Regions from separate parts of the Mitsuaria sp. BK037 genome, predicted to be linked through region 2. Evidence: riboswitches for the same ligand, from Rfam matches in the RefSeq annotation. Region 2 holds a riboswitch; the other holds the start of a gene.

Region 1 (5,391 bases), on a different contig from region 2:
GCCAGTCGTCCAGGCGCGGCGCGCCGGCCATCGGCATCAGCCAGTTGGTGAGCCACAGCGTCAGGCAGTCGACGACCAGCAGCCGCTGGGGCGATGCCGCCGCCCGCAGCGCCTCGCACAGTTGCAGCGGCGCCTCGACGGTGTCGAAGCCGGCCGGCCGGTCGGCGCGGTGGCGGGCGATGCGCTCGCGCATCTCGTCGTCATGGGCCTCGGCGGTCGCGACCACCGTGACCCGATGGCCCGGCGTGCGCGCCCAGCGCAGCGCGAGGCGCTCCGCATGGCGCGACTTGCCGCTGCGCTGGCCGCCGACGATCAGGTGATGAGCAGGCATCCGGGGCTCCGGGGCGAAGGGGAAGTGCGGACCTTACCGCGAGGGTCCGCGCGGTGGGGGACGGGAGTCGAGGCGGGCAGCGCTCACAGCGTCGGCGCGTAGCGCAGCATCACGAACCAGGTCCGGCCCGCCTGGTTGTAGAAGTTCGCCGTCTGGTACTGGCGGTTGAACGCGTTGTCGACGTTCAGCTGCAGGCGCCAGTCCTTGGCGAACGCGAACTGCGCGTCCAGGTTGAGCAGGCCGTAGCCGCCGAGCCGGGTCTTGTTGGCGGCGTCGTCGAAGCGCTCACCGGAACCGACCAGGTTCGCGCCCAGCGTCCAGGCGCGCAGCGTCGTCTCGGCGCGCAGCGTGCCGAAGCGCTTGGCGCGGCGCTGCAGCTGGCGGCCGGTGTTGGCGTCGGTCGGGTCGAGGAAGTCGGCGGTGGCGCTGAGCTTGACCGCGCCCAGGGTCGCGCCGCCCTTCAGGCTGGTGCCCTTGAGCATCGCGCGCGCGACGTTGGTGTAGCAGCCGGTCGTGGAGCGGCAGCTGCCCGCGGCGCCGAAGGCGATCAGGTCGCTGACGCGGTTGCGGAAGGTGGTGATGGCGAAGTCCAGGTCGCCCTGGGTCCAGGCCAGGCCGGCCTCGCGGTTGTGGCCGCGTTCCGGCCGCAGTTCCGGGAAGCCCCGGCTGGTGTCCGGGCCGTAGACGCTGCCGCGGTGGAACAGCGTCGGCGCGCGGAAGGCGTTGCCGGCCGAGGCCGTCACCCGCCAGCCGCCACCGAGCCGGTAGCCGGCCGCCAGGCTGCCGGTGTCGATGCCGCCGAACTCGCTGTCGTCGTCGTGGCGGCCGTGCGCCTGCAGGCTCAGCGCGCCCAGCGTGCCGAGGTAGCTCAGGCCGACCGCGTTCTGGCTGCGCGTGCCGGCGCCGCCGCCGACCAGGTCGGCGTTGACGAGGCGGTCCTCGCGCCGCTCCAGCACGCCATTGAGCTGGTGCGCGGCATTGATCTGGTAGAAGCCCAGCAGCGAAGCGCTGCGGATGCGGGTTCTGGTCAGGTAGGGGGCGCTGGGGCGCGTCTCGTAGTTCTCTTCGGACTGGCCGACGGAGAGCTGCGTCGACAGCGCCTGCGACCAGACCGACTTCAGGCTGAGCTTGGCGGCGATGGATTCGGTGATGCCGCGGTCGTCGGCGTTCTTGCCGGCGTCGTAGCCGACGTCGCTGCGGCTCTTCAGGCCGAGCAGCTCCAGGCGCTGGCCCTCGGCGATGCGGCCGCCCAGGCGCAGGCTGCCGTTGTAGTTGCGCCAGCCGTCCTTGTCGGCATTGAAGCTCCTGCTGGTCGTGAGGCCGTAGGCGTTGAAGCCGGTGCCGCGGTCGACGGCCAGCGAGCCGGCGTAGTCGAAGTCCGCATTGCCGCCCAGCAGCGAGACGTCGGCCTTGACCTGGCCAAGGTTGCCGCCGCCGACGCCCAGGTCCAGCTGCGGCCGGCCGCTGCCCTGGCGCGTGAAGATCTGCACCACGCCGCCGATGGCGTCGGAGCCGTACAGCGCGCTGGCCGGGCCCTTGAGCACCTCGACGCGATCGATCAGCGAGACCGGCAGGTTCTCCCAGCGCGCGCCGCCGGTGGACTGGCCGTCGATGCGCACGCCATCGATCAGGACGACGGTGTGGCGGGTCTCGGCGCCACGGATGAAGACGGAGGTGGTGTTGCCCGGCCCGCCGTTGTTGGTCATCTGCAGGCCGGCGACGTTGCGCAGCAGCGCGGCGACGTTGCCGAAGCCCTGGCGCTCGATGGTGTCGCGGTTGATGACGGTGAGGTCGGCGGCGATGTCGCCCAGCCGCATCGGGCTGCGCGAGCCGGTGACGGTGACCTCGTCGAGCCGGCTCGCGGGAGCGGTGGCGTCTGCCGAGGAAACGTCCGGGGTGGAGGGGGGCGCGGACTGCGCGAAGGCCGTGGCGGCGAGCGCCAGCGGCGTGAAGGCGAGCAGCGAGCGGGCACCGGCGCGCGCGCGCGAAACGAACGGAAGCATGAGAACGGACCAACGACGGGTTCAGGGCCCTGCTCACCCGCAGGACGTCTGAGGAACGATGCCGCCGGCTGCGTCGTCGATCCGCCAGCGGGCGGGTCGGGATCGGCTGGCGGGCACCACCTGTTGGCCGGTATCCGGGCTGGTGGCCGCTGCCTGTGTCCTTCCCAGCGCGGACGCGCCAGTGGACATGGGGACAGGCAGTGCCGGCGGCGTGCCGGGTCCTTCGTCAGGATCCGGGGCGCGCGGCCGGCGGCCACTTACCGTTGCGGGGACAGCTCAGGTTGGCTCGCGCATCGGCGATGCGCCCGCTTCCTGATTCCCGTTTAACTGCACGGACGCAATGTCCGCGCGAGCACCAACGGCGCGCATTCTAGCGAGGTGTTTCCGCCTCGCCGCGTCTGGGCAGTGGCTGGAGCGCGCCATCGCCGACCATCGCGGGCGCCTTCTTGCCGGGCTTGGTCGTCGGCTTGGGCGGCAGCGACGGGTCGGGCGACTTCGGCAGCTTGGGCTTCTTCTTGGGCGGCTGCTTCGGATCCTTGGGCTTGGGCTTCTTCGGATCGGCGGGCTTGGAGGGGCGCGTCGACGCCTTCGGGGGCCGGGGCTCGATCGAGCCATCGATGCCGGCGGCGGCGGGTGCGGGCGATTGCCCCGCGAGGCGTTCGCGTTCGCGCTGCCGCGTTGCGAGCTCGCGGGACTCGTCGGCGGCGCGCTTTCGGGCGGCGGCGGCCTCCTTCGGATCGACGCGGTCCTGCGGCAGGTCCAGCGCCTGCGACGGGCCTTCGGGGCAGGGGCTGTCGCGCAGGTCCAGGCCCTGCGGGCCGCAGCGGTAGTAGCCGAAGGTGCGTTCCTGCGCGGGCTTGGGCTTGGCGCTCTCGGGCTGCGCGTGCGCCGCGCCGAACATGAGGACCAGCACAACAGTCATCAGGATCGAGGGGGCGCGCGTCGGCATGTCAGGCTCCGGAGGTCGGGGGAACGGGATCGGGCACGGGGGGAGTGGACGTCGCCGGCGTGGCGGCGGCCGACGCCCCCGTCGGTGGGACGCCAGGTTTCGGCGGCAGGTGGGCGGGGCGGGGCGGCTTGGGTCTGGGCGGCTTGGCATGCAGCAGCGCCACGGCCTTGGCCATGTCGCCGGCGGTCATCAGCTTGAAGGCCTCGAAGGACTTGGCGATGCTGTCCTCCACCGCCTGGCGCTCCGCCAGCGGCGGCTTGCGCAGCACATAACCGGCGACCTCGCCCTTGTGGCCCGGGTGGCCGATGCCCAGCCGCAGGCGCCAGAAGTTCGCGCTGCCCAACTGGGCCTGCATGTCCTTCAGGCCGTTGTGGCCGGCGTTGCCGCCGCCCTGCTTGAGCTTGAGCTCGCCCGGCGCGATCTCGAGCTCGTCGTGGATCGCCAGGATCTCCTCCGGCGCGATCTTGAAGAAGCGCGCCAGCGCCGCCACCGACTTGCCGGAGAGATTCATGTAGGTCATCGGCTGCAGCAGCCAGATCGGACCGGCGGCGCCCGGCGCATCGTTGACGCGCGCCACCAGGCCGAAGTACTTGGTGTCCAGCTGCGGCGTGACCTTGAGGCCGCGCGCCAGCGCGTCGATCCACCAGAACCCGGCGTTGTGCCGGGTGTCCTCATATTCCGGGCCGGGATTGCCCAGGCCGACAAAGAGACGAATCATGGGGAGGAATTATCAGCGTCGAGCCCAAATGCAGAAGGCCCCGCAAGCGGGGCCTTCTTCGGGGCGATGGACACGCGCCTCGTCGGCTGCATGCCCGTCGCAGAGGAAGAAATTACTTCTTCTTCTTTTTCTTGTCGTCCGCGGCCGGAGCGGCGGCCACCACGATCTCTTCCACGACCGGGGGCACCGGGGTGGCGACGACCGGGTTCGGCTTGCCGTGGGTGACGACCTTGATGTGATCGGCCAGCTTCAGGTCGTTCACATGGATCGAGTGACCCATCGTCAGGTTGCTCAGGTCCACTTCGATGAACTCGGGCAGCTGTTGCGCCAGGCAGGTGATTTCCAGCTGGGTCAGCACGTGGTTCACGGTGCCCTTGTCGGTCTTGACGGCCGGCGACTCGGCTTCACCGACGAAGTGCAGCGGCACCTTCTTGGTGATGCGGGTCGTGGCGTCGACGCGCTGGAAGTCCACGTGCAGCACTTGCTGCTTGTACGGGTGCATCTGGAAGTCACGCAGCAGCACTTGCGTGGTCTTGCCGTCCACTTCCATGTCGAGGATGGAGCTGTGGAAAGCTTCCTTCTTCATGGCGTGGTACAGCGCGTTGTGGTCCAGTTCGACCAGGGCCGGCTCGCCAGCACCGTAGACGATGCCGGGCACCTTGCCGGCGAAACGCAGGCGGCGGCTCGCTCCGGTCCCCTGCTGCTTACGCTCGAAAGCGACGAATTTCATATCTGACTCCAAATTGACGGAGCACCCCCATGGCGCTCCGGTTGAAGGCCCCGCGACCAGGCACCTTCACGAAACGGCCGCTGTCCTCGCGAACAGCGGCCGGAACTGGCAACGCGATCAGAAGTTGTTGTTCTGCTCGCTGAAGAGGGAGGTCACCGATTCACCGTCCGAAATGCGGCGGATGGTTTCGGCGAACAGGAAGGCAACGGACAGCTGGCGGATCTTGCCGCAGGCCTTGGCGGCTTCCGACAACGGGATCGTGTTGCTGATGACGACTTCGTCCAGGTGGGAGCCGGCGATGCGCTCGATCGCCGGACCCGACAGGATGGGATGGGTGCAGTAGGCGAAGACGCTCTTGGCGCCGCGATCCTTCAGGACCTCCGCGGCCTTCACCAGCGTGCCGGCGGTGTCGATCATGTCGTCCATGATCACGCAGTTGCGGCCGTCGATCTCGCCGATGACGTGCATCACTTCCGAGACGTTGGCCGCCGGACGGCGCTTGTCGATGATGGCCAGGTCGCAGCCCAGCTGCTTGGCCAGCGCGCGGGCGCGCACCACGCCGCCGACGTCGGGGCTGACCACCACCAGGTCGCTGTAGTTGCGGGCCTTCAGGTCCGACAGCAGCACCGGCGAGGCGTAGATGTTGTCGACCGGGATGTC
Region 2 (5,391 bases):
CTCCGCGTCCGACTTCAACAAGGGCGAATACAAGCACGTGGAAGGCAAGCGCATCCTCGAGCCGGTGAAGGGCAAGCTGGCCGACACCTTCCGGGAAATGGAAGAAGACCTGCAGAGCTCGATTTCCTACGCTGGCGGTCGCAGCCTGGCGGATCTGCGCAAGGTGAATTACGTGGTGCTAGGCGGTGAGAACGCCGGAGAACATTTGTTCATGTAACACATCGCTGCCCGCTGGTTGACGAGGAACCTTAACGAGAAACCCGGCTCAGGCCGGGTTTTTCTTCAGCCGAAATCAATGACGACAGTGGAAATATTGGTGATGCCATCGTCCGGACGCGCCCCCGTGTCGAACTTCAAGGAAAGCCTCCGGAGCGCAGTTCTTCAACACGTCCGGCGTGCCCTGAAATGAGCGCCCGTCGCCCTTCCAGCCCCTCATCGAGGTGGGCCACCCCCACTGCGAAGTGGTCGTCCCCCGCGTCGTCGCTCAGCGGACGAGCCCCTCGCCACGCAACGCCTTCGCCGCCTCCACCATGTGCCGCAGCGCCGCCTCGGTTTCCGGCCATCCCCGCGTCTTCAGGCCGCAGTCCGGATTGACCCACAGCTGATCCGCGGGAATCACCTCCGCCGCCTTGCGCAGCAGCCGCAGCATCTCGTCGCTGCCGGGCACCCGGGGCGAATGGATGTCGTAGACGCCGGGGCCGATTTCGTTGGGATAGCGGAAGCCGCCCCCTTCCCCGCCGAAACCGCGCAGCAGCTCCATGTCGGAGCGGCTGGTCTCGATGGTGATGACGTCGGCATCCATCGCGGCGATGTCCGGGAGGATGTCGTTGAACTCCGAGTAGCACATGTGCGTGTGGATCTGCGTCGCGTCGCCGACCGGTGACGCGGCGACACGGAAGGCACGCGTCGCCCACGCGAGGTAGCCGGCCCGCTCCGCCTGGCGCAGCGGCAGTCCCTCGCGGATCGCCGGCTCGTCAATCTGGATGACAGCGATGCCGGCCGCCTCCAGGTCGGCGACCTCGTCCCGGATGGCCAGCGCGATCTGCAGCGCCGTGTCGGCGCGCGGCTGGTCGTCGCGCACGAAGGACCATTGCAGGATCGTGATCGGCCCGGTGAGCATGCCCTTCATCGGCCGCTCGGTGAGGCCCTGCGCGAAGCGCGTCCACTCGACCGTCATCGGCGCCGGCCGCGCGACGTCGCCGAACAGCACCGGCGGCTTCACGCAGCGCGAGCCGTAGGACTGCACCCAGCCGTTGGCGGTGAACGCGAAACCGTCCAGTTGCTCGCCGAAGTACTCGACCATGTCGTTGCGCTCGGCTTCTCCGTGCACCAGCACGTCCAGCCCGAGCGCCTCCTGGCGCCGCACCGCGTCCTCGATCTCGCCGCGCATCGCGGCGCGATAGGCCTCGGCATCGAGCTCACCGCGCTTGAAGGCCGCGCGCGCCGCGCGGATCGCCGGCGTCTGCGGGAACGAGCCGATCGTGGTCGTCGGGAAGGCGGGCAGGCGCAGCCGCTCACGCTGCGCGGCCTGGCGCCGCGGGAACGGGGACGCGCGCCGGTCCGCATCCGCCGGCAGCGCCGCGACGCGCCGGGCGATGTCGAGCCGGCGCACGCGCGGACTCGCCAAGCGCGAGGCGCGCGCCTGACGCGCCTCGATCAGCGCATCGGCCACCGCCGCCTCGTCGCCCCACAGCGCGCGCTTGAGCACGCGCAGCTCCTCCAGTTTCTCGACCGCGCCGGCCAGCCACGGCCGCACGTCGGCATCGACCACCGGGTCGTCGCGCAGGCTCATCGGCACATGCAGCAGCGAGCACGACGCCGCCAGCCACAGCCGCCCGCCGCGCAGCTCGCGCACCTCGTGCACGGTCTCGAGCGCCGCGTCCAGATCGGCGCGCCAGACGTTTCGGCCATCGACGATGCCGACCGACAACTCCCGGTCCAGCGGCAGCGTCCGCGCGACGTCCAGCAGCTCACCGGCGGCGCGCACCGCGTCCACATGCAGCCCGGCCACCGGCAGCCCGCAGGCGAGCGCCAGGTTGCCCGCCAGCGGCGAGAAGTAGCTCGCCAGCAGCACCTGCTGGTCGACCTGGCCGAGCCGCTCGTAGGCTCGGCGCAGCGCGTCCTGCCAGGCCGGCGCCAGGTCCAGGCCGAGGATGGGCTCGTCGAGCTGCACCCAGGTCACGCCGCGCGCCGCGAGCTTCACCAGCAGCTGCTCGTACACCGGCAGCAGGCGGTCCAGCAGCGCGAGGCGGTCGAAGCCCGCCTCCTTGCTCTTGCCCAGGAACAGGAAGCTCACCGGCCCGAGCAGTGCGGCCTTGGGACTCGCCGGGAGCGCGATCGCCTCGTCGACCTCGGCCAGCAGTCGGTCGGCATGGAGCGTGAAGGCGGTAGCGGCGTCGAACTCGGGGACGAGGTAGTGGTAGTTCGTGTCGAACCACTTGGTCATCTCCAGCGCCGCAGCGCCCTCGCCCGCCGAAGCGCCGCAACCGCAGGCCTCGCCGTGCTCATGCGCCGCCACGCCCCGCGCCATGGCGAAGTAGCGCCGCAGCGGCGACTCCTCGCCGGTGAAGCCGAAGCGTGCCGGCTCGCAGCCGAACAGCTGGATCAAGTCGGCGACCTGGTCGTAGAGCGCGAAGTCGCCCACGGTGACGTGGTCCAGCCCGGCGCCGGCTTGCAGGCGCCAGTGCCGGGCCCGCAACTCGGCGGCGACGCCCTGGAGCGCCGCCTCGTCGATCTCGCCGCGCCAATGGCGCTCCAGGGCGAACTTCAGCTCGCGGTTGGCGCCAATGCGGGGAAAGCCCAGCACATGAGTCCGAATCATGTTGTTCTCGTCGAAATTGAATGGGATTCGGAATGTTCGCCGCGAGCGCACTATGATTCAAACGAAAGTTTTTCGTCTTCGTCATTAGGTTCGCTCATGCAAACACCTCTGGAGCTGCGCCACCTACGCACGCTGCTGGCCCTGCGCGAGGCGGGCAACCTCTCGCGCGCGGCCCAGCTGCTGAACCTCACGCAGTCGGCGCTGTCGCACCAGCTCAAGGGGCTGGAGGACCATTACGGCACCGAGCTCTTCGAGCGCAAGTCCTCGCCGCTGAGCTTCGGCGTGGCGGGGCAGCGGCTGCTCAAGCTCGCCGAGCTGGTGCTGCCGCAGATCGACGAGGCCGACCGCGACGTGCGCAAGCTGGTCGAGGGATCGGCCGGACAGCTGCGGATCGCGGTCGAGTGCCACACCTGCTTCGACTGGCTGATGCCGGCGATGGATGCCTTCCGTGAGCGCTGGCCGGAGGTCGAGCTCGACATCGTGTCGGGCTTCCAGGCCGATCCGGTGGGGCTGCTGCACCAGGACCGCGCCGAGTTGGCGATCGTCTCGGACGTGGACGCGGAGGAAGCGGGCGTCGCGGTGCATCCGCTGTTCAGCTTCGAGATCGTGGCGCTGCTGCCCAAGGGGCACCCGCTGCTGGCCAAGCCCTGGCTGGAGGCCGAGGACTTCGCCGCGCAGGCCTACATCCATTACCCGGTGCCCGACGAGATGCTGGACCTGGTGCGCAGCGTGCTCAAGCCCGCCGGCGTGACGCCGCCACGCCGCACCAGCGAGCTGACGGTGGCGATGCTGCAGCTGGTCGCGAGCGGGCGCGGCTTCGCGGCACTGCCGCTGTGGGCGGTCGAGGGCTACCTGGCGCGGGGCTACGTGGCGCGCCAGCGCATCGGGCCATCGGGCCTGACCGGCCGGCTCTACGCGGTGAGCACCGGGCGGCTGGCGGCCAAGCCCTTCCTGGCCGATTTCGTGCGGATCATGCGCGAGACCTCGCTGGTGAACCTGGGCGGCGTGAGCCTGTTGTGAGCGCGCGCCGAACCGGTGAGGCCGGTGAGGCCGGCGGCGTGCCGAGCGCCCCGCCCCGTGGTCAGGCCCGGATGCGGCATCGGCGCCACGGGGCCGCCGCTATGATGCCGCCCGTTGGTGCTCGCGCCCGGCCCTCCGCCGGCGCAGTTCAACGGGAATCAGGAAGGGTCGCCCGCCCGCGGCCACGGCCCCAACCTGAGCTGCCCCCGCAACGGTAAGCGGAAGGCGCGCCCCGGCCGACGCCGTCGCCCCCCGATGGCATCGGCCCCAGCGGCGCGCGACTCGTGGCTGGATCCACTGGACGGTCGTCCGGGAAGGCACCACGGGTTCGTTCTTCCGACAGCCCGGATACCGGCCAACAGGCGGACCCATCGCCCCGTGATGGGTCCATTCCGCATGCGGCCGCGGGGAAGCGGCCGTCTGCCGCCGCTTTGTGATTCCGACATGCAAGCCTCCCGTCCCCGCGCCGCGCTGCGCGCCGTTGCCCGTGCCGCGCTGATCGCCGCACCGGTCCTGTCCACCGTCCCCTCCGTCGCCGTCGCGCAGTCCTCGCTCGACCCGGTCATCGTCATCGGCACCCGTGAGGCGCAGCCGCTGAGCCGCAGCGTCGCGGACGTCGTGCTCATCGACGCCGACACCCTGCGCGACAGCGGCGCCGGCAGCGTCGCCGACGTGCTGCGCCGCTACGCCGGCCTGCAGCTGGCGGCCAACGGCGGTCCCGGCCAGACGGCGGGCTACTTTCTGCGCGGCGCCAACACCAGCGCCACGGTCGTGATGATCGACGGCGTGCGGGTCGGCTCGGCGACGCTGGGCCAGGTGTCCTTCGAGGCCATGAGCCTGGCCAACATCGAGCGCATCGAGGTCCTGCGCGGTCCGGCCTCCGGCCTGTACGGCGCCGATGCGGTCGGCGGCGTGATCCAGATCGTCACCCGGCAGGGCCAGGGCCCGCTGGACCTGCGTGCCGGTGCGGCCGTGGGCGAATACGGCTCGCGCCAGGGCGACGTCTCGGTCAGCGGCGCGCGGGCCGGTTTCGACTACGCAGCCAGCCTCAGCCGCGACACCAGTGACGGCACGACCGCGATCCGCGGCGACCGCGGCAACAGCTCCTACAACCCGGACAAGGACGGCTTCACCCGCACGGTGGCGTCGGCCCGGCTGGGCTTCACGCCGGCCGAGGGCCACCACATCGGCGTCAGCGCGACGCAGAGCCGCCTGAACGCGCAATACGACAGCGCGACTTTCGACGACCAGTTCGTCGCGCATCCGGAAGGCGACTTCCGCAACCGGCTCAAGACGCGCCAGGCGGCGCTCGACTACCGCGGCACGCTCTCGCCGATCTGGACGACGACGCTGCAGTTCGCGCGCGGCACCGACGACTCGGTCAGCGGCCTGACCGACGCGACGCGCTTCAAAACCACCCGCGACCAGGCGACCTGGCAGAACGCGCTGCGCCTGGCGCCGGACCAGCAACTGGTGCTGGCCTACGAGCGCCTCGAGGAAAAGGCGGACGGCGTCACCAGCGACACGCTCAAGCGCACCAACAACGCCTA

What was found. Region 2 has a riboswitch for cobalamin ahead of FHT37_RS08970 (TonB-dependent receptor domain-containing protein). Riboswitches for the same ligand answer to the same signal wherever they lie in the genome.
Region 1: linked by a shared signal. The riboswitch ahead of FHT37_RS23395 (TonB-dependent siderophore receptor) and the one ahead of FHT37_RS08970 (TonB-dependent receptor domain-containing protein) in region 2 are both predicted to bind cobalamin.

The regions. Positions count from the first base shown of each region.
Region 1 is NZ_JACHYS010000004.1:545,040-550,430, forward strand. Features, by position in the region: gene cobU (bifunctional adenosylcobinamide kinase/adenosylcobinamide-phosphate guanylyltransferase) at 1-331, opposite strand, end outside; gene FHT37_RS23395 (TonB-dependent siderophore receptor) at 415-2,334, opposite strand; cobalamin riboswitch at 2,442-2,709, opposite strand; gene FHT37_RS23400 (hypothetical protein) at 2,705-3,283, opposite strand; gene pth (aminoacyl-tRNA hydrolase) at 3,285-4,001, opposite strand; gene FHT37_RS23410 (50S ribosomal protein L25/general stress protein Ctc) at 4,114-4,731, opposite strand; gene FHT37_RS23415 (ribose-phosphate pyrophosphokinase) at 4,849-5,391, opposite strand, start outside.
Region 2 is NZ_JACHYS010000001.1:2,164,816-2,170,206, forward strand. Features, by position in the region: gene FHT37_RS08955 (GMP reductase) at 1-217, shown strand, start outside; gene metE (5-methyltetrahydropteroyltriglutamate--homocysteine S-methyltransferase) at 485-2,821, opposite strand; gene FHT37_RS08965 (LysR family transcriptional regulator) at 2,918-3,841, shown strand; cobalamin riboswitch at 3,940-4,216, shown strand; gene FHT37_RS08970 (TonB-dependent receptor domain-containing protein) at 4,286-5,391, shown strand, end outside.